3 regions of the Arthrobacter zhaoxinii genome follow, and region 2 is predicted to be linked to each of the others. Evidence: riboswitches for the same ligand, from Rfam matches in the RefSeq annotation. Region 2 holds a riboswitch; each other region holds the start of a gene.
What was found. Region 2 has a riboswitch for S-adenosylmethionine ahead of N2K95_RS13435 (hypothetical protein). Riboswitches for the same ligand answer to the same signal wherever they lie in the genome.
Positions count from the first base shown of each region.

Region 1: it holds a riboswitch for S-adenosylmethionine, as region 2 does, so the genes downstream of both, N2K95_RS00355 (cobalamin-independent methionine synthase II family protein) here and N2K95_RS13435 (hypothetical protein) in region 2, are expected to answer to the same signal.
Region 3: it holds a riboswitch for S-adenosylmethionine, as region 2 does, so the genes downstream of both, N2K95_RS05135 (bifunctional o-acetylhomoserine/o-acetylserine sulfhydrylase) here and N2K95_RS13435 (hypothetical protein) in region 2, are expected to answer to the same signal.

Region 1 is NZ_CP104275.1:69,386-76,215, reverse strand. Features, by position in the region: gene N2K95_RS00360 (peptide MFS transporter) at 1-1,103, shown strand, start outside; SAM riboswitch class IV at 1,218-1,341, shown strand; gene N2K95_RS00355 (cobalamin-independent methionine synthase II family protein) at 1,360-2,565, shown strand; gene pgm (phosphoglucomutase (alpha-D-glucose-1,6-bisphosphate-dependent)) at 2,676-4,307, shown strand; gene N2K95_RS00345 (aldehyde dehydrogenase family protein) at 4,371-5,798, opposite strand; gene N2K95_RS00340 (SDR family NAD(P)-dependent oxidoreductase) at 5,795-6,670, opposite strand; gene N2K95_RS00335 (uracil-xanthine permease family protein) at 6,810-6,830, shown strand, end outside.
Region 2 is NZ_CP104275.1:2,882,451-2,889,280, reverse strand. Features, by position in the region: gene narJ (nitrate reductase molybdenum cofactor assembly chaperone) at 1-608, shown strand, start outside; gene narI (respiratory nitrate reductase subunit gamma) at 674-1,420, shown strand; gene N2K95_RS13455 (MFS transporter) at 1,455-2,687, shown strand; gene N2K95_RS13450 (histidine phosphatase family protein) at 2,726-3,466, shown strand; gene N2K95_RS13445 (NAD(P)H-hydrate dehydratase) at 3,447-4,328, shown strand; gene N2K95_RS13440 (CPBP family intramembrane glutamic endopeptidase) at 4,370-5,134, shown strand; gene N2K95_RS13435 (hypothetical protein) at 5,208-5,612, opposite strand; SAM riboswitch class IV at 5,628-5,761, opposite strand; gene N2K95_RS13430 (LLM class flavin-dependent oxidoreductase) at 6,589-6,830, opposite strand, start outside.
Region 3 is NZ_CP104275.1:1,099,143-1,105,972, forward strand. Features, by position in the region: gene hutI (imidazolonepropionase) at 1-79, shown strand, start outside; gene N2K95_RS05110 (dihydrofolate reductase family protein) at 145-705, shown strand; gene N2K95_RS05115 (CPBP family intramembrane glutamic endopeptidase) at 766-1,554, shown strand; gene N2K95_RS05120 (glycoside hydrolase family 2 protein) at 1,587-3,503, shown strand; gene N2K95_RS05125 (DUF3592 domain-containing protein) at 3,418-3,984, opposite strand; gene N2K95_RS05130 (VOC family protein) at 4,031-4,681, opposite strand; SAM riboswitch class IV at 4,842-4,958, shown strand; gene N2K95_RS05135 (bifunctional o-acetylhomoserine/o-acetylserine sulfhydrylase) at 5,036-6,352, shown strand; gene metX (homoserine O-acetyltransferase MetX) at 6,391-6,830, shown strand, end outside.

The DNA of each region.
Region 1 (6,830 bases), 660 kb from region 2:
GCCTGATCCTGATCGCCCTGGGTTCCGGCGGTGTGAAGGCCAACGCGACGTCGCTGGTCGGCACCCTGTACGACGAAAAGGACCAGCGCCGCGACGCCGGCTTCTCCATCTTCTACATGGGCATCAACATCGGCGCCCTGATCGGCCCGATCCTGACCGGCCTGGCGTGGAGCGAATACGGCTTCCACTACGGCTTCGGCCTGGCCGCCATCGGCATGGCCATCGGCCTGGTCCAGTACGGCGTGACCCGCAAGAACCTGCCCGCATCCGCCCACCAGGTAGCCAACCCGCTGCCGAAGCAGCAGTACATGAAGGTCAGCCTCATCGCAGCTGCCGCTGTGGTTGTCATTGTGCTGGCCGTTGTCTTCGATCTGTTGACCGCCAAGAACCTCGCGGTGGTGATGGCGATCCTCGCCATCGTGGCCGCCGTCGCATACTTCGTGATCATCCTCAGCAGCAAGAAGGTGAACCGGGTGGAACGCCGCCGGGTGTACTCCTTCATGCCGCTCTTCATCGCCAGCGCTGCGTTCTGGGCCCTGTTCCAGCAGCAGTTCACGGTGGTCGCCATGTACGCGGACTCCTCGCTGAACCGCAGCATCTTCGGCTGGGAAATGCCGCCGAGCTGGGTGCAGTCCATTAACCCGGTCTTCATCATCATCTTCGCCGCCGTGTTCGCCGGCGTCTGGACCAAGATGGGCGACCGCCAGCCGTCCTCCCCGCTGAAGTTCGCCCTGGGCCTGGCCGTGATGGGCCTTGCCTTCCTGGCGTTCATTCCGTTCTCCGGCGGAGCTCCGAACAGCACCCCGCTGCTGGCCATGGCCGGCATCCTGCTGCTGTTCACCTTTGCTGAACTGTTCCTGTCCCCGATCGGACTGTCCGTGGCAACCAAGCTGGCCCCGGAAGTCTTCCGGACCCAGATGGTGGCCCTGTTCTTCCTGTCCGTCTCCCTGGGCACCACCCTGGCGGGCTGGCTGGCACAGTTCTACGACCCGGAAACCGAAGTCAGCTACTTCACCTTCAGCGGCGTCACCGCGATCATCCTGGGCATTGCCCTGGCCGCGGCCACACCGTCGATCAAGAAGCTCATGGGCGGCGTGCGCTAAGCACCCGGAGCTTTTCCCAGGACGGCGGTACCGGAGTTTTCCGGTACCGCCGTCCTTTTTATGTTGTGTCATGTGCTTGGAGGCGCCCCGCCGGCATGGCTAGGATGGTCCCAGCTTCAGGAGACACGGCCGCCAAGCTCCGACTTGGCCGTGCACCAACCCCATGCTTCGCGGGTGGTTCGGATGACGAAGCGGCCTGCACCGCCCTTCGGGCATCCGGTGCGGGCAAGAGCACGGATTCCAAAGGATCGCCGCCATGCGCAAAAGCACCGACCGTATTCTGGCCACTCACGCAGGGTCCCTCCCCCGCACCCCTGAACTGCTTGCCGCGAACGCAGCACGGGAAGCCGACCCTTCGGATACCGAGGGCTACGCGGATCTGCTGCAGGCCGCCGTCGCCGATTTGGTGCGCCGCCAGCTGCAGGCGGGCATCGACATCCCCAACGACGGCGAATACGGGCACGCGATGTCCGCCGACGTCGACTACGGTGCCTGGTGGTCCTATTCCTTCTCCCGGCTCAGCGGCCTGAGCGTTGCCGAGACCGGAATCTGGAACATGGAGCCGCACCGCTCGGAGCCTGGCAACGTGGTCCTCACCAGCTTCGGAGACCGCCGCGACCGCCGGCGCTTCGCTGATGCCTACACCGACCCGTCCTCCGGCATCACCACCGGCGCCCAGAAGGTCTTCCCCAAGGTCACGGGTCCCGTGGAGTACACCGGGTACGACGCCGTGGCCCGCGATATCGCCAATCTCAAGGCCGGCCTGGCCGGCTCGGGGAGAACGGAAGGCTTCCTCGCCTCACTCTCCCCCGGTTCCTGTTCGCGGATTGCCAACGAGTACTACGCCACGGAGGAGGAGTTCATCTACGCCTGCGCGGACGCGATGCGGGAGGAATATAAAGCCATTGTCGACGCCGGGCTGATCGTCCAGATTGACGATCCGTCCATCGCGGAGAACTGGGACCAGATCAATCCCGAACCTTCCGTCAGCGACTACCTCAAATTCACGCAGATCCGCGTGGACGCACTGAACTACGCCCTGCGGGGCCTGCCCGAAGAGCAGATCCGCTTCCACCTGTGCTGGGGCTCCTGGCACGGACCGCACACCACGGATATCGAGTTCCGCCATCTGGCGGACACCCTGCTGCAGATCAACGCCGGCGCCTACAGCTTCGAAGCCGGCAACGTGCGGCACGAGCACGAATGGCGGGTCTGGGAAGACACCAAGCTGCCGGACGGGAAAGTCCTTCTTCCCGGCGTCGTCTCCCACGCCACCAACGTGGTGGAACATCCGGAACTGGTGGCGGACCGGATTGAGCGTTTCGCCCGGCTGGTGGGCCGCGAAAACGTCATCGCTTCCACCGACTGCGGGCTCGGCGGACGGGTGCATCCGCAGATTGCGGCAGCGAAGCTGGCGGCCCTGGGAGAAGGTGCCCGGCTGGCCAGCAGCCGGCTTTGGTAGGCGGAGGCAGGGCCTGAATACCGGCAACGAGTAGTTTCAGGAAAAGCAGGACTGACCGGCGGCAGGCGCGCGTCTGCCGCCGGGACCGTTTTTTTGGCATGCTTAGGGGTATGTCTAATCGTGCCGGCCAGCGTGCCGAACCTTCCGACCTTGTAGATCTCACCGCGCTTTTGGACGCCTATTACGACGTCGTCCCGGATCCGTCCAATGTCGCCCAGCGCGTTGCGTTCGGCACCTCCGGGCACCGCGGATCCTCCCTCAACGGGGCGTTCAATGAGCAGCACATCGCGGCAATCACCCAGGCCATCGTGGAATACCGGACGTCTGCGGGAATCACCGGACCGCTGTTCATGGGCAAGGACACGCACGCGCTGTCCGAACCGGCACAGAACACCGCGCTGGAGGTCCTGGCCGCCAACGGCGTGAATGTGCTGATCGATGCACGCAACGGGTTCACCCCCACCCCCGCCGTCAGCCACGCCATCCTGGTGCACAATTCCACGCGCACCGAGCAGGCGGACGGCATTGTGGTCACCCCTTCACACAATCCGCCGGCGGACGGCGGCTTCAAATACAACCCGCCCACGGGCGGACCCGCCGGATCGGACATCACCAACTGGATTGCCGACCGCGCCAACCAGCTGATGGAGAACGGCCTCGACGGTGTCCGGCGCATTCCGCTGGGCGAGGCACGCCTGGCCGATTCGGTGGGCACCTATGACTTCCTGGCGCACTACGTGGAAGACCTGCCCGCGGTGCTGAACCTGGACGCCATCCGCAGCGCCGGACTCCACATCGGCGCCGACCCGCTCGGCGGTGCCTCCGTGGACTACTGGGGCGCCATCGCGGAACGGCACAAGCTGAACCTGACCGTGGTCAATCCCCATATTGACCCGCAGTGGGCCTTTATGACCCTGGACTGGGACGAGAAGATCCGCATGGACTGCTCCTCGCCCTACGCCATGGCATCGCTGATTTCCCGGGCCGGGGACTATGACATTGCCACCGGCAACGACGCCGACGCCGACCGGCACGGCATTGTCACCCCGGATGCGGGACTGATGAACCCGAACCATTACCTGGCCACCGCCATTGACTACCTGTACCGCAACCGGTCCGGGTGGAGCGCGGACGCCATGGTGGGCAAGACCCTCGTCTCCTCCTCCATGATCGACCGGGTCACCGCTGATCTGGGGCGGGTCCTCATGGAGGTACCCGTGGGCTTCAAGTGGTTCGTACCTGGCCTGCTCTCGGGCGAAACCGCTTTCGGCGGCGAGGAATCCGCAGGCGCGTCCTTCCTCCGGCTCGACGGCCGGCCCTGGAGCACCGACAAGGACGGCCTCCTGCTGGCCCTGTTGGCCTCCGAAATGACGGCCGTGACCGGCAAGACCCCGTCCCAGCGGTACCGCGAGCTGACCAATCAGTTCGGCGATCCCGAATATGCACGCGTGGACGCACCCGCGACCCGCGAGCAGAAGGCAGCGCTGGCCAAGCTCTCGCCGTCGGACGTCACTGCCACCACCCTGGCCGGCGAGGAGATCACGGCACGCCTGACCGAGGCGCCGGGCAACGGTGCCCCCATCGGCGGGCTGAAGGTGACCACGGAGAACGCCTGGTTCGCCGCCCGCCCCTCGGGCACCGAGGACGTCTACAAGATCTACGCCGAGTCCTTCAAGGGCGAGGAACACCTGCACCAGGTCCAGGCCGAAGCCAAGGCCATTGTGGACGGCGTGATCTCCTAGGTTCCGCAAAAAAACGGAAGGGGTGCACCGGTTGGTGCGCCCCTTCCGTTTATCCGCAGCGGATCACAGCAGCCGGCGCAGGACCCGTTTCTTCAGTCCGGTGTAGGGCGGGTACGCGAACCGGAGGGTGTCCAGCAGCGTGCCCTTGGTGAAGACCGGCCGCAGCTGGCTGAACGTATCGAAGGTGTATTTCCCGTGGTAGGCGCCGGTGCCGCTGGCACCTGCACCGCCGAACGGCAGGCCGGGCACGGCCAGCTGCACGGTGCTGGCGTTGTGGCTGATGCTGCCGGCCCGGACCCCGTCCTCGAACGCCTTCCGGTCCGCCGCGGAATTGCTGTACAGGTAGGCGGCCAGCGGCACGGGACGGGAATTGATGAACTTCATGGCCTCCGCCAGATCTTTTACCTCGATGATCGGCAGGATGGGTCCGAAAATCTCCTCCTGCATCACGGGGGAGTCCGGGGCCACGTCGGTGAGGATGGTCGGTTCCAGGTACAGGCTGCCGCGGTCGCTGCGCCCGCCGGCCAGGATGGTGCCGCTGTCCAGCAGGCCCACCAGCCGTTCCCAGTGCTGTTCGTTGACGATCCGGCCCAGGTCCGCGCTCCGGGACGGATCCTTGCCGAACTGCTCCGTGACGGCCCGCATCAGGTGCTTTTTCAGCGCCGGCGCCGCTTCCTCCGTCACCAGGACGTAGTCCGGGGCCACGCAGGTCTGCCCGGCGTTGAGCAGCTTCCCGAAAACCAGCCGGCGGGCGACGGCGGCCCAGTTGCCGTCCAGCACCACGGCGGGCGATTTGCCGCCCAGTTCCAGGGTGACCGGGGTGAGGTGCTCCGCGGCGGCCTGCAGGACAATCCGGCCGACGCGCTCCCCGCCGGTGAAGAAGATCGAGTCGAACTGTTCCTTCAGCAGGGCAGTGCTGGCCTCCTGCCCGCCCTCGACCACAGCGACTGCGGACGGGTCAACGTAGCGCGGCAGCAGGTCCGCCAGCACGGCCGACGTCGCCGGGGCCAGTTCGCTGGGTTTGAGCACCGCGGCGTTCCCGGCGGCCAGGGCGCCGACCAGCGGCGCCAGGACCAGCTGCACCGGATAGTTCCACGGGCCGATGATGAGCACCACGCCCAGCGGCTGCGGTTCGGTCCGGGCCGACGCCGGCAGCAAGCCGGGCGGAACCGGGACGCGCCGGCTCCGGGTCCACTTTTCCAGATGCTTGAGCGCGTGTTCGGCTTCGGCCCGCACCAGCGAAAGCTCGGTAACGTAGCTTTCCAGCGGATTTTTGCCCAGGTCCGTTGCCAGGGCGTCCGTCAGTTCCTGTTCCCGCTCGTGAAACAGGCGGATGATCCCCTCGAGCTGCTCCCGCCGCCACGCGAGGGGCCGGGTACGCCCGGATGCGTAGGTTTCGCGGACCTGTGCCAGAACGGCGGGAACAGCTGCCGGGGAAGGTTCCGGGGAATTGCCGGGAAGTGCAGGGAATGCTGAGACTATTTCGCTCATGCCTGGGTGGTTTCCTTCGGTGCGGTTTCGTCGGTGGAAGCGGCGGGTTTCCGGCCGGTGAAGTGGTCCATGGACTGGTAGACCTTAAAGACGCGTCCGGCCACCACATCCCAGGCCGGCTGCGGCAGTACGTTGCGCAGGGCACTGCCCAGGGCCACGGTCCACGGCAGCTGGAGCCGTGCCTTCCCCGCCAGCAGGGCCTCCCAGGCCTTGTCCACCACGTATTCCGGTTCCATCAGCGGCGTCAGCAGCGGCCCTCGGGCACCCTCGAACATCCCCGTCTTGATGTAGCTGGGAATCAGCGTGGTCACGCAGACGTGGCCGTTGCCGGACTCGTTTAGTTCCAGGCGCAGGGAATCGCTCCAGCCGATGACCGCCCACTTCGAGGCCGTGTAGACACTCATTTTCGGGACGGACAACGTACCGGAGGCCGAGGCCACGTTGAGGATGCGTGCGGGGGTGCGGCGCTCGATCATGCCCGGCAGGAAGGCCCGCGTTATCTGCATGGGTGCGAGCGTATTAATCTGCATCACGGCGTCGATGTCCGCTGCCGGCGTGTGTTCCCAGAAGTACTTGCCGCGCACTATTCCGGCGTTGTTGATCAGGATGTCCGGAACCCCGGCCTCCCGGATGACCTGCGCGGCGGTGTCGGTGATCTCCGGCAGGGAGGCAACGTCCACCGTGTAGGGGTGGACAGCTGCGGCGCCCAGTTCCCGCAGCGCCGCAGCCGTGTCGGCCAGGGCCTCGGCGTTGAGGTCCCACAGCACCACGGCCGCCGCACCTTCGCGCACAGCACGCTCGGCGTACAGGCGGCCCATGCCCATGGCGGCGCCCGTGATCAGAACTACGCGTCCTGCAACTGAAATGCTCATGCTGCTCCATCGTCCAATCGGTACGTGATTGCCAAGGTCCTGTCCTGCACCCGGCACTCTTCTTATGCAACGTAACATCCCGGATATCCGAGGCGGCTAGAATTTTGTCTAAACGCCCCTTTCTCCGGAAGGCACCACCATGAGCAGATTCGGTATGGAC
Region 2 (6,830 bases):
TGATCCGGCAGGCCGCGGCCCTGCTGCTCGAATACCCCGACGAGCAGCTGGTGGAGCTGATCCCGGGAATCCGCGCGGCCCTGGCCGAAGCCGGGGCGCCGGCCGGGGAGCTGGAACCTCTCTTCGCCTGGTTGTCGTCCCGGCCGCTGCCGGACGTGCAGGCGGCCTATGTGCAGGAATTCGACCTGTCCAAGCGGCACAGCCTGCACCTGACCTACTGGACCGACGGTGATACCCGGCGCCGGGGCGAGGCGCTCGCTGCCTTCAAGGAGATCTACCGCTCCCACGGCGTGCTGCCGGAAGGCACCGAGCTGCCGGACTACCTGCCCCTGGTGCTGGAATTCGCCGCCAAGGTGTCTCCGGAGGACGGGTACGAACTGCTGCAGCGCTACCGTCCGTCAGTGGAACTGCTCCGGCTGGCCCTGCGGGACGACAGCCTGCCCTACGAAGGCGTCCTGACCCTGGTCTGCTCCACCCTTCCCGGTGTTTCGCCCGAGACCCAGGCCGCCGTGATGCGAACGGCGGGCTACGGCCCGCCGACCGAAACCGTGGGCCTGGAACCGTACAGCTCACGGCTGCTCCCGGTGAGCGAAAGGAGCCACCCGTGACTGCCGTACCTGCGCCTCGGGACGTGCCGCCGCCGGGGGACGTGCAGGTGGGCGTGGACGACGTCATGCTGTGGGGAGTGCTGCCCTATCTGGTGCTGGCCATCCTGGTGCTCGGCTCCATCTGGCGGTACCGGTATGACCAGTTCGGCTGGACCACCCGGTCATCCCAGCTCTACGAGTCACGGCTGCTGCGCATCGCTTCCCCGCTCTTCCACTTCGGGATCCTGGCGGTGATTGTGGGGCATTTCGTCGGATTGGTGATTCCGAAAACCTGGATGGACGCGATCGGACTCAACGAGGACACCTACCATTTCTTCGCCCTGAGCGTGGGCATCCTGGCCGGCGTAGCCACGCTGGTGGGGATAGTGCTGTTGATTTACCGACGCCGGGCCACGGGCCCGGTCTTCATGGCCACCACCCGGAACGACAAGGGGATGTACATCTTCCTGCTGGCGGCGATCCTGACCGGACTGGCGACCACGGTCTTTTCCGTTTTCGACACGAACATCGTCAACTACCGGGACACCGTGGCGCCGTGGTTCCGTTCTGTCTTCATCCTGCAGCCCGACATCACGGGAATGACGGCTGCCTCCATGTCCTTCAAGATCCATACGGTCTTCGGGCTGGTGCTCTTTGCCCTCTGGCCCTTCACCCGCCTGGTCCATGCGTTTACCGCGCCCGTGCACTACCTGTTCCGGCCCTACATCGTCTACCGCTCACGGGGCCGGCGGCCGGTTCCGGGGTCGAGGACGCCCCGCGGCGGCTGGGACCCCGTGGGGACCCCCGATCGGGACCGTCCGGGCGGTCCTTAGGAACTGAATTCATCCGGCGGAAGGCAGGCAGCCCATGTCCACAGCATCTTCTCCTCCGGCCGCAGGCGCGGACCTCCGGTCCGGCCAGCTGCGGAACCTGATCGTGGCAACCATTGCCTCCACAGTGGGGTTCTGGGCCTGGACGATCATCGGGCCGCTCTCCAGCCGCTACGCCGCAGACATGGACCTGGGCGCCGGACAGACCTCGGTCCTTGTGGCCATGCCCATCCTGGTGGGCTCGGTGGCCCGGATCCCCGTCGGCGCCCTGACGGACCGCTACGGCGGCCGGGTCATGTTCACCGTGATCCTGGGCGTGACGGCGCCGCTGGTGCTGCTCACCGGAATCGTCGGCCAGCAGGGCAACTTCCCGTTCCTGGTGGTCATCGCGTTCTTCCTCGGCATCGCCGGGACCGTTTTCGCCATCGGCATCCCCTTCTGCTCCGCCTGGTACGAACGCAGTCGGAAGGGCTTCGCGACCGGGGTGTTCGGGGCCGGCATGGTGGGGACGGCCGTGTCGGCGTTCTTCACCCCGCGGCTGGTGGCCGCCGTCGGCTACATGGGCACCCACATCACCATCGCCGTCGTCGTCGCAGCCATGGCGGTGCTGAGCTGGCTGATCCTCCGTGAATCCCCGGCCTGGTCAAAACCCACGGAACCGGTGCTGCCGAAGATCACCCACGCCTTCACCCTGCGCGTCACCTGGCAGCTGTGCTTCCTGTACGGGGTGGTGTTCGGTGCGTTTGTGGCGTTCTCCAATTACCTGCCCACGTATCTGGGCAATGTCTACGATTACGACGCGACCGCGGCAGGAACCCGGACCGCAGGCTTCGCCGTGGCCGCTGTCATCGCCCGCCCGATCGGCGGAACCATCGCGGACAAGGTGGGGCCGAAGCTGGTCACGCTCGCGTCCTTTGCCGGCACGGCGGTCCTGGCCGTCATTGTTGCCCTCCGGCCCGAGGAGGAGGAGGTCTACGGCACGGCGTTCATCCTGATGGCCTTGTTCCTGGGGCTCGGCACCGGCGGAGTGTTCGCCTGGGTGGGCCGTGCCGCTCCGGCGAAGGACGTGGGTACCGTCGGCGGGATTATTGCCGCCGCCGGCGGGCTCGGCGGCTACTTCCCGCCGCTGGTCATGGGGGCAACCTATGATCCGGCGAACCGCAGCTATTTCGTGGGCCTCATGCTGCTCGCAGCCTTCGCCGCCGTCGCCCTGCTGCTGACCTTCACGGTGCGCAACGGCGGCCGGGTGGACACTCGCTCCGGTACCTGAGCCCTTGGCCTTCGGAGCCCGGCGGGTAGAGTCGGAGCATGGGTGCAACTGAACTGATTCTGGTCCGCCACGGCGAATCTGCCGGCAATGTGGCCGCTACCCGCGCCGACCGCGAGGGCGCCGAACGTATCGACCTTCCCTGGCGGGACCCCGATGTCCCGCTGAGCGCCGACGGCGAGCAGCAGGCGGCGGCGCTTGGCCGGTGGATTGCCGGGCTGCCTGCCGACGAGCTGCCCGATTCCGTCTGGTGCTCGCCCTACCTGCGGGCCCGGCAAACGGCCGAACTCGCGGGGCTTCCCGGCATCACCGGCGGCATGCGCGTCGATGAACGCTTTCGGGACCGGGAACTGGGGATCCTGGACCTGCTGACTTCCGCCGGCGTTGCGGCACGTTTCCCCGAGGAAGCCGAACGACGGTCCTGGCTGGGCAAATTCGCGTACCGGCCGCCGGGCGGCGAGTCATGGGCCGACGTCGCACTCCGGCTGCGCTCCGTGTTCCGTGACCTCGACGACGACGAAGACGGCAAAAGGGTGGCCGTGGTCTGCCACGACGCCGTGATCCTGCTGATCCGCTACGTGCTGGAACGGATGAGCGAGCAGGAACTGCTGGACACCGCAGCCGCGAACAGCGTGCGCAACGGCTCCGTGACCCGACTTGTGCGTCCGGACGGCACCGGGCCTTGGAAGCTGCACACCTTTAACAGCGTGCTCCACCTGCAGGACGGCGGAGCACCCGTAACCGAACATGCAGGAGAAACTGATGACATCCACCCCCGCTGAGCTTGTTACCCCCGCGCTGCTGCGCGGCTGGCGGCTCTCCACCGAGGCCTCCGGCAAGGAGGACCGCGGCACCGTGCTGGTGATCGGCGGAGCCCGCAGCACGCCGGGAGCGGTGATGCTGACCGGGCTTGCCGGGCTGCGCGTCGGCGCCGGCCGCCTGACCATGGCGCTGGCGGATTCGGCAGCTATCGCCGTCGCCGTGGCCATCCCCGAGTCCGGGGTGGTGGGACTGCCCGAGGAAGACGGGGGCATTGACGGCGGCGCGGCCGGCAAAGTGCTTGAATCCGAACTTTCAACGGCGTCAGCGGTGGTGATCGGCCCGGGCCTGGATGACGCCGAGCAGGCAGCAGCGCTCCTGCAGTCAGTGGTTCCGCTGCTCGGGGAGAAGACCCAGGTGGTACTGGATGCCTTTGCTCTCGGCGTGCTGCCCGGGCTGCCGGAACTTTACGATGCCCTGGCCGGACGGCTGGTCCTGACCCCGAACGGCGCCGAAATCCTGCGCCTCCTCGAGGACGAGGATGCCGACGAAGACTCCCTGGACCTGCCGAAAGCGTCCCTGGAAGTGGCCCGGAAATACTCCGCGGTGGTCAGCGCGCACAACGTCATTACCGCTCCCGACGGAAGGAGCTGGGAGGTGCCTGCCGGGAACTCCGGTCTGGGGACGTCGGGCTCCGGCGATGTCCTGGCCGGTGCGGTGGGCGGATTCCTGGCCCGCGGGGCGACGCCCGAACAGGCGGCCTGCTGGGGCACGTACCTGCATGCCGTCAGCGGGGACCGGCTCTCCGCCTCGCGGGGTCCGCTCAGCTTCCTGGCACGGGAACTGCTCGAAGCGATGCCGCCGGTGATCGCGGAGCTGAACTAGCACAGGGTGTAACCCGGGGGAATGGCCCATATCCTGAGGTGATGACTGCCAACGAATACCGGACCGGCCCCTCGGGGCGCCCTGCGGCGCAGATCCCCTGGCTTTCCTACCGTTACACCCGGCGCGACGCCGTGGCAGCGGGCTTCTACGTAGTGTTCCTGCTGGTCCTGAGCTTTGCGCCCGGACTTGTCATGCCTGTCCTGGTGATGCTGGTTCCGGATCCGGTGGCCGCCGCCTACGTCCTGAACCTGGCGTTTTACGGGGTTGCCGGCCTGCTGGCCTTTGTCGCGGCCCGGCCCTATGTGGTGCGGGAAACGAAGATCCTTGCCACGCGGCCGGTGCTGTCCCTGTCCCTGATTCCTGTCGGCGTCATCGCTATGCTCATTGTCACCATGATCGGGGCACTGCTGACCGGACAGGTCGAAACGGCGGTAAACCAGGAAGCCGTAGAGGGATTCGTGGGATCCGTGTCGCCCTGGCTGGTGGTACCTCTGCTGGTGGTGCTGGCGCCCTTTGTCGAGGAGTACATTTTCCGGCACCTGCTGATCGGCAAACTCAGCCGGTACTGGAACCTCTGGGGCTGCTGCATCCTGTCGGTCCTGCTGTTCGCCTCCATCCACATTGTGGGCAAGGAATCCCTGTCCCTTCCGGTGCTGATGCCCTACCTGGCGATGGGTGCCACTCTCGTGGGCATCTACGTCTGGGCCGGCAACAACTTCATGCTGTCCTACGGCGTGCACGCCGCGAAGAACCTGCTGGGTGTCATCCTCATTTACACCGTGCCGCCGGAGCTGCTGCAGCAGTAGCTGCCGTCTCGGCCGGCGCCGACAGGGCTGGCTCCGCCCCGGAATCCGTCGGAATTCCAGGGCGGGGCAGCAGCTAGGAGCCGGCTTTTTCAATCCGCTCAGTTTCCGGTGCCCGAACCAGGGAGCCGTTGCAGGGAACCACCCGTTCCGGCCGGGCCAAGTAGAAAAAAGAGCTCCGGGCATCGGAATCGAATCCGCCCGGCACCATCAGGGTGGAATAACGCTGGCACCACTGCGGGGTGTCGACGGCGGCCGCGAGCGCGGTGGCGACGGCCCCGACATTGTGGAACCACATCAGCTGCTGGGTGCCTTCGGACACCAGATAGATGAGGTCCAGCTGCGGATCGGCCGTGACTTCGACGTCCGACCACTGCTCCCACCCCTCGAGGCGGCGGGCGTGGATCCAATGGATGTTGTGCCCCGGGGCGAAGCCGCTGCAGTTGCTGAGGCCGGATTTGCTGACACTGGAAATGCTCACAGTGGGTTCCTTTGCAGGTTGTCCTTGCCTGCGACGAATGACGCAGGCCGCTTCGTCATCCGAACCACCCGCCGAACAGTGGGGTTGGTGTGGGGCCAGTCGGAGCTTTTGTGCCCGGGGGTGCCGGGCGAAGGCCACATCTCGTGAAGCTGAAAACTACTCTAGCGGAGGCCACTGACATTTCGACAGTGGGCTGTTTCCGAGGTGCGCTGGGTGGGCGTGCGTCGTGTGGGTGGGCGCCGGGCGGACCGGAACGGCGGCAACGAAAATCCCTGCTCGCAGAGCTCGCAAGGATTATTAAAGCCGCCTAACCCGGCCCGTCCGGCACTCCCGTTCGCACCTGCACCTCGCCTTCCGCCCGGCGCAGGACAGGGGACAGCTGCACACCAAAGGTGACTAAGGCTTATTTTCTCGTCCCCAATAGCTACGTGCATCTGGGCCGACCACAGCATAGTCACTGCTTCCGAGGAAGCGTTCCTGCGCGTATGGGGTATTGGCGGCGACAGTTGAATACCAAACCTTCAAGTCTCTTCGCTTGCGGCGCAGGTCCCGAGGACGGGACTCATGAATATATATTCCGCCCAGTGCGACCGCCTTGCTGATGGTCAAGGATGCCCCGCTGGGGAGGCCGGGACCGTAATAGAGCATCCAATCTGCAACGGTCAGAACATCCTGCAGAGTCTCCGGGGGTGCTTCCCATGCCCATTCTGCAGCTGCTTCCTCACCGTAGGAACGGAGGTCTGCAACGATCGATATCCGCGAAGTGCTGAGTGGCACTGGTCGTCTTTTCGGGTGGTACATCGCTATGGGAGACGGAGCCCTCGAGGGACCACGATGCAACGGTACCCGCCGCCTGGTGGACGGTGACGGACGCACGAAGGGGCCTGGAGAAGGCGGCTTTAATATTCTCCGCGAGCTCTGCGAGCGGGGAATTTCGTTGCCGCCGGATCCAGGCCCCGAAGGGTGCCAAGGTTCCTTACCGCCAGCCGGCCCCCGGAGCCACAAGCTTCACGATGCTCTCCAACAGATGCGCGTTGTAGTCCACGCCCAGCTGGTTCGGCACGGTCACCAGGACGGTATCGGCCTCCTGCACCGCAGCGTCGGCGGCCAGCTCGGCGGCAATAACGTCCGGTTCGCCGATGTAGCTCTTCCCGAACCGGGCCAGTCCGCCGTCGAGGTGCCCCACCTGGTCCCGGCCCTCGGCCTGCGCCCGCACCC
Region 3 (6,830 bases), 1.7 Mb from region 2:
GGCCGCCCATCTGGCGTACCGGCCCGGCATGCCCCTGACCGGCATGGTGTTTAAGGCCGGGGTGCCCGTCCGGCGGTGACTTAGGGGAGGGCGACCCGCAGCAGCACCCTTGCGCTCTGCCGCCGGGATGGATGGAGTGAGCCCATGGGAAAAGTTCTTTATTCCGTGTCCTCCACGCTGGACGGCTACAACTCCGATGCCCAGGGCGACTTTTCCTGGGCCTTTCCCGCCGAGGCGGTGACTGCAGCCTTGGCCGAGGACATCGCGGACGTGACCACCTATCTGTACGGACGGCGGATGTACGAAACCATGGCCGTCTGGGAGACCGATCCCTCCGCTGCCGAAGAGTCCCCGGAATCGGCCGACTTTGGCGAGGTCTGGAAGCGCGCCCGGAAGGTGGTCTTCTCCAGGACCTTGGACGATGTCTGGACGGACCGGACCCGGCTGGAAAGGGAATTCACCGCGGAGGCGGTCGAGCGGGCGAAAGCCGAAACGCCCGGCGACCTCACCATTGAGGGCCCCACCCTGGCCGGAACCGCCCTGGTGATGGGCCTGGTGGACGTGGTGGAACTGATGATCTGGCCCGTGACGGTGGGCGGCGGCACCAGGGTGTTTCCGGACGGACTCAGGGCAGGCTTCCGGCTGGCGCGGGAACGGCGCTTCGATGAGCAAGGCATGGTCCAGGTCCGATACGAGCGACGGTAAGTCCGCCTCCGGACGTCCGCACGGGTCTGGGCCCCGTGAGCATCCGGCACAATGGTGTCCATGTCTGCTGCCCTGCCCTCCGCCCCCGCTGAATCCCTGGATCCGCGGGCACGCCGGATGCTGGTCTTCGAAATCCTGATTGTGCTGGGGCTTTCGCTCGGCCGGTCGGGGGTCTACGCCGTCGTCGAACTCATCGAAAAGGCCACCGAGGCGCCGCTGGGCGACCAGACCACCACGTTGAATCCCGTCCTCGACGAGCGGCCGTACTTCGACCTGGTGTACCAGCTGCTGGGAATCTTCTTTTCGCTCCTGCCGGTGGCGCTGGTCCTGTTCCTGCTGACCGAACCCGGAAAGTCCGCGTTCCGCCGGATCGGGTTCACCTTCGCTCGACCGCTCCGCGACTTCGGCCTGGGGGTTGCCCTGGCGGCGGTCATCGGCGTCGGCACGCTGGGTGTCTACGCTGCCGGACGGGCGCTGGGCATTACCACCGCACTGGTGCCGGCAGCCCTGGATACCTACTGGTGGACACTGCCGGTGCTGATCCTCTCGGCCATGCGGCATGCCGTGCTGGAGGAAGTCATTGTGGTGGGCTACCTGTTCCTGCGGCTGCGGCAGCTGGGCTGGGGAACACCGGCGATCATTCTCACCAGCGCCCTGATCCGGGCCAGCTACCACCTGTACCAGGGGATCGGCCCCGGTATTGGAAACTTCCTGATGGGCCTGCTCTTCGGCTATGTCTACACCAAGACGCGTCGGGTCATGCCGCTCGTGATCGCGCATGCTCTGGTGGACATTGCCGGCTTTGTCGGGTTTGCCCTGTTCGGTTCGGCCATCGGGATCGGGAACTGAACGGCGGCACATAAGATGGCCCGGTGACACTGATGACCCGATGGGGTGCAGCCCTGGACCCCGGCTCCGTCCTGCAGGAATACCCCCGCCCGCAGCTGGTGCGCGACAGCTACCTGAACCTCAACGGTTACTGGGAGTACGCCATCACCGACGCCGGCCGGAACGAGCCACCCGCAGACGGCACCTGGGACGGACGCATCCTGGTGCCGTTCTCCCCGGAAGCGGCACTGTCCGGCGTGAACCGGCAGCTGAAGCCGGACCAGGCGCTGTGGTACCGGCGCACTGTCCGGCTGCCGGCCGGATTTGCGGGGGAGCGGGTACTGCTGCATTTCGGCGCCGTCGATTCCAGCTGCACAGTGGCGGTCAACGGTATTCCGGCAGGCGGGCACGACGGCGGCTACCTTCCGTTTTCCCTCGACATCACGGACGCGTTGGCGAACCGTTCGCAGCCGGCAGGTGAGACGGGGCAGGAACCCACCGAACACGAGATCGTCGTCCGGGTACGCGACACCAGTGATACGGGGTACCACAGCCGCGGCAAGCAGAAGCTGGACCGCGGCGGTATCTGGTACACCGCCCAGTCGGGGATCTGGCAGACCGTGTGGCTGGAATCCGTGCCGCGGACCAGCATCTCCCGGCTGGTCCTGGTGCCGGACCTTACCTCGGTCACCGCCACCGTCCTGCTCAGTGCCGACGCCGGCGCGGTCAGTGACGCCTCCGGCGCCGGCGCCGGTACCTCCGTGAGTCCCCGCGTGCCTCCCGGCCTGCGGGCCGAAATCACGGTAAGCGCCGCCGGCCGGACCGTAGCGCAGGCAGACGCCGGGCCGGGCCGGCCCGTGCGGATTCCGGTTCCCGATCCGCACCTGTGGACCCCTGAGGATCCCTTCCTCTATGACCTCGACATCCGGCTGCTCTCCGGAGATGAGGAAATCGACCGGGTCCGGAGCTACACCGGCCTGCGGACCGTGGGCATGGGCCCGGATCCGCAGGGTCACCAGCGGCTGCTGCTGAACGGCGTCCCCTACTTCCATGCCGGACTGCTGGACCAGGGGTACTGGCCGGACGGGTTGTATACGGCGCCCTCGGATGAGGCACTGGCCTTCGATATCGGCGCCGCGAAGGAGCTGGGCTTCACGATGCTGCGCAAGCACATCAAGATCGAACCCCTGCGCTGGTACTACCACTGTGACCGGCTGGGGATCCTGGTCTGGCAGGACCTGGTGAACGGCGGCACCACCTACCGGCACTCCGTGGTGAGCGCTCCTGCAGCCGGTGCTCCCCACCGCTCAGACAATGCCTATCTCGCCTTTGGGCGGGCGGACGCGCAGGGTCGGGAGGAGTTCCGCCGCGAACTGCACGGCACCGTGGAGCTGCTGGGCAGCAGCCCGTCGATCGCCGTGTGGGTGCCGTTCAACGAAGGCTGGGGCCAGTTCGACGCCAACGCCCTCGCGGAGGAGCTCCGCGGCCTCGATCCGACCCGGATCATCGACCACGCCAGCGGCTGGCATGACCAGGGCGGCGGAGACCTCAAGAGCGTGCATGTGTACTTCGTGCCGTTCCGGCTGCGGAAGGCCTGGCAGCGGGGCCGGCGTGCGGTGGTCCTGTCCGAATACGGCGGCTACGGCCTGCGGATCCCCGGGCACACGTTCAACGACAGGGAGTTCGGCTACCGGATATTCCGGTCCCGGCGGGACCTGCGGCGTGCCTATATCCGCCTGCATACCCGGCAGATCGAGCCGGCGGTGGCCCGCGGGCTGGCTGCCACCGTGTACACCCAGCTCACCGACGTCGAGGACGAGGTCAACGGGCTGCTGACCTATGACCGGGCAGTGCTGAAGATCGACGCCGGCACGGTGAAGGGGCTCAACGGGCGGCTTGTCCTTGCCGCTGGGTCCGGCGCCGGCGGAGCTTCCGGACCTCCTGGACAGGCACCGCCACCAGCACCGTGACACCCATAAAGGCCAGCAGCCACACCATTCCACCCCTGAAGCCGTAGGTGCGCTGCCATCCGTCCACCACGGCATGGTCACCGTCCTCCGGGTTGTAGAGCACGGTCACCCGTTCGCCCTTCACGGCCTCGGGAGGTTGCGTGCCGAACATTTTCCAGCCCTTGCGGACCCGGGAATCCATGGTCCTTGCCGATCCTTCCGGACCGGCATACCGGACCTCCGCATAGGTGACGATCCGGCCGGACCGTCGGCCATGCCGTTCCGTGTAGACACGCTCCACGATGCCCTCGGTGCGGATGCCGATGTGCGTCACGTGCCGGTCGCCTTCGACTGCCGGCACGAACACGGAGAGGCCGAGGACGGCCATGGCCAGGCACCCCAGGCCGCTTAGGAATATCACCAGGGGCGGCTGCTGCTTCGGAGTCCGGGGAGGAACCGAAAGAGTCCCGCGCCGTCGTCGTTTGGTGAATCCCGCAGCCATACAGCCCCCCCAGATGCTATCGGCCGGGCGAAGCCCGGCCCCGGAACTAGATCTCTACCGGACCGTTCGCGGTGTCGAAGGTGACGGACATGATGCCCGGCGTGCCGGCGGGCGCAATCCACGTGACATCCACGTTCTCCAGCGGCTTCTCCACCGGATGGCCCAGCCAATCCGTGACCCGCGCTGCGGACCCGGCGATGGTCAGGGACTTGAGCTTCACCGATCCGGGCATGCCCGGAAGCGCGTTGGAAGGGTGCAGTTCCTCCGTGCCGTCGTCCCAGCGCAGCAGGTAGGGCACCTGCGGGTCTGCGATCAGCCCGTTGATGCCGATCTGCCGCCAGGTCAGCTCCTGGCCGTCGGGGAACTTGCGGTTGCCCGGCACGGACGCCCGGCCGAGCCGTTCCTCAAAGGGTGTGAGATCATCCACGGCAACGCACCAGCCCATCCAGCCGCCGCCGCATTCCGAGCGCTGGCGCACGGCCTGGCCGAACGGCGCCTTGTCCGACGCCGGGTGGTTCAGGACCTCCACCACCTCGACGTACTGGTTGTTGGCGAGGGGCAGGATCATATTGCGGGTACCGAATCGGGGGTGGACGCCACCCTTCACGAAATCGGCGCCGAGAGCAGCAGCAATCCTCTCGGTAGTGGCCAAAAGACCGTCGGATTCACAGGCATAAGAAACATGGTCCAAGCGCATGCGGCCCATTGTGGCACGTTGTGATACCCGTCTCGACCAAGGGCGGCCTAAGTGCGGAAACTTCCGCGGCGCAGCCCCGGTCCGGCGCCAAAACACTCCGTATTTTCATGGTGCGTCATAGAGGTTGCGCGACGGCGGCATATCGGTTTCCATAGGTGCAGGTCATGAGTGCCAGCAGATAGCCCCGGCTTGCTGGCCGGCAACCCTCCAACCGCGGTGGGGTGCCCCGGGTGAAGACCTGGCCGTACGCCAAACGGGCGTCCGGCAAGCGCGGGTCCCACGACCCCACCGGACATCCGGCGTACCCGGATGCACCCCGGCGGCGTTGTGCGGCCCCTGGTTTGAGGGAGCATCATGAGTGCAGATTGGTCATTTGAAACCCGCCAGATCCACGTAGGCCAGGAGCCCGACGCCGTCACCGGTGCACGTGCCCTGCCGATCTACCAGACCACGTCCTTCGTTTTTCCGAGTGCAGAGGCCGCCGCGAACCGGTTTGCCCTGGCCGAACTGGAACCGATCTACACCAGGATCGGCAACCCCACCCAGGAAGCGGTGGAAAACCGGATCGCTTCCCTCGAGGGCGGCGTCGGTGCCCTGCTGCTGGCGTCCGGACAGGCGGCCGAAACCTTCGCGCTGCTGAACCTGGCACAGGCCGGCGACCACGTGGTCGCCAGCCCCAGCCTCTACGGGGGGACCTACAACCTCCTGAAGCACACCCTGAAACGGTTCGGCATTGAGACCACGTTCGTGCAGGACCCGGACAACCTGGACCACTGGCGCGACGCCGTCCGGCCCAACACCAAGGCCTTCTTCGGCGAGGTGGTTTCCAACCCCCGCCAGGATGTCCTGGACCTGGAAGGCATCAGCGCCGTGGCCCATGAGGCAGGTGTACCGCTGATCGTGGACAACACCCTGTCGACGCCGTACCTCATCCGTCCGATCGAATGGGGCGCCGACATTGTGGTCCACTCGGCCACGAAGTACCTGGGCGGGCACGGGACGGCCATTGCCGGCGTCATCGTCGATTCGGGCAACTTCGACTTCGCCGCGGATCCGGAGAAGTTCCCCGGGTTCAACACCCCGGACGAAAGCTACAACGGTCTCGTCTACGCGAGAGACCTGGGCGTCAACGGGTCCCTCGGGGCCAACCTGGCGTTCATCCTCAAGGCCCGGGTCCAACTGCTGCGGGACCTCGGGTCCGCGGTATCGCCGTTCAACGCGTTCCTGATCGCCCAGGGACTGGAAACGCTGAGCCTGCGGCTGGAGCGGCACGTATCCAACGCCGTCGCCGTAGCGAACTGGCTGGAAGGCCACGACGACGTCCTGTCGGTGGCGTACGCGGGCCTGGAATCCAGTCCGTGGTTTGAGCGCGGCCGCAAATACGGGCCGCGCGGCACCGGCGCCATTGTCTCCTTCGAGATCGAGGGCGGCATCGATGCCGGCAAACGCTTCGTGGACGGCCTGGAACTGCATTCCCATGTGGCGAATGTCGGCGATGTGCGTTCCCTGGTGATCCATCCGGCGTCGACCACCCACAGCCAGCTTGGTGCCGAAGCGCAGCTGGCCGCGGGGGTCAGCCCGGGGCTGGTCCGGCTCTCGGTGGGCATCGAGCACATCGATGACATCCTCGCGGACCTCGACGCAGGGTTCCGGGCTGCCAAGGGAGCATAGCCTCCGTGACCCGGCACCCGGCACCCCGGCATGAGCCGCTGACGGTGTCCCCGCTGCAGCACCCCGCCGATGGGGTGCTGCAGTACGCCTCCATCGGCGGACTGGAACTGGAAACGGGCGGGTACCTGCCCGACGTCGTCCTGGCCTACGAGACGTGGGGGCAGTTGGACCCGGATGCCGGCAACGCCGTGCTGGTCCCGCATGCGCTGACCGGCAGCAGCCACGTGGCCCGGGGCAGCAGTACCGAACCGGGCTGGTGGGAGGAACTGGTGGGCCCGGGCCGGACCGTGGACACTAACCGGTACTTCGTGGTCTCGGCCAACATGCTGGGCGGCTGCTACGGCTCCACTGGACCTGCCTCCGCGGATCCGGACGGACTGCCCTGGGGATCCCGCTTTCCGTTCGTCACCATCCGGGATTCCGTCCGGGCGGAGGCGCGGCTGGCCGACCAACTGGGTATTGCGCGCTGGCATGCCGT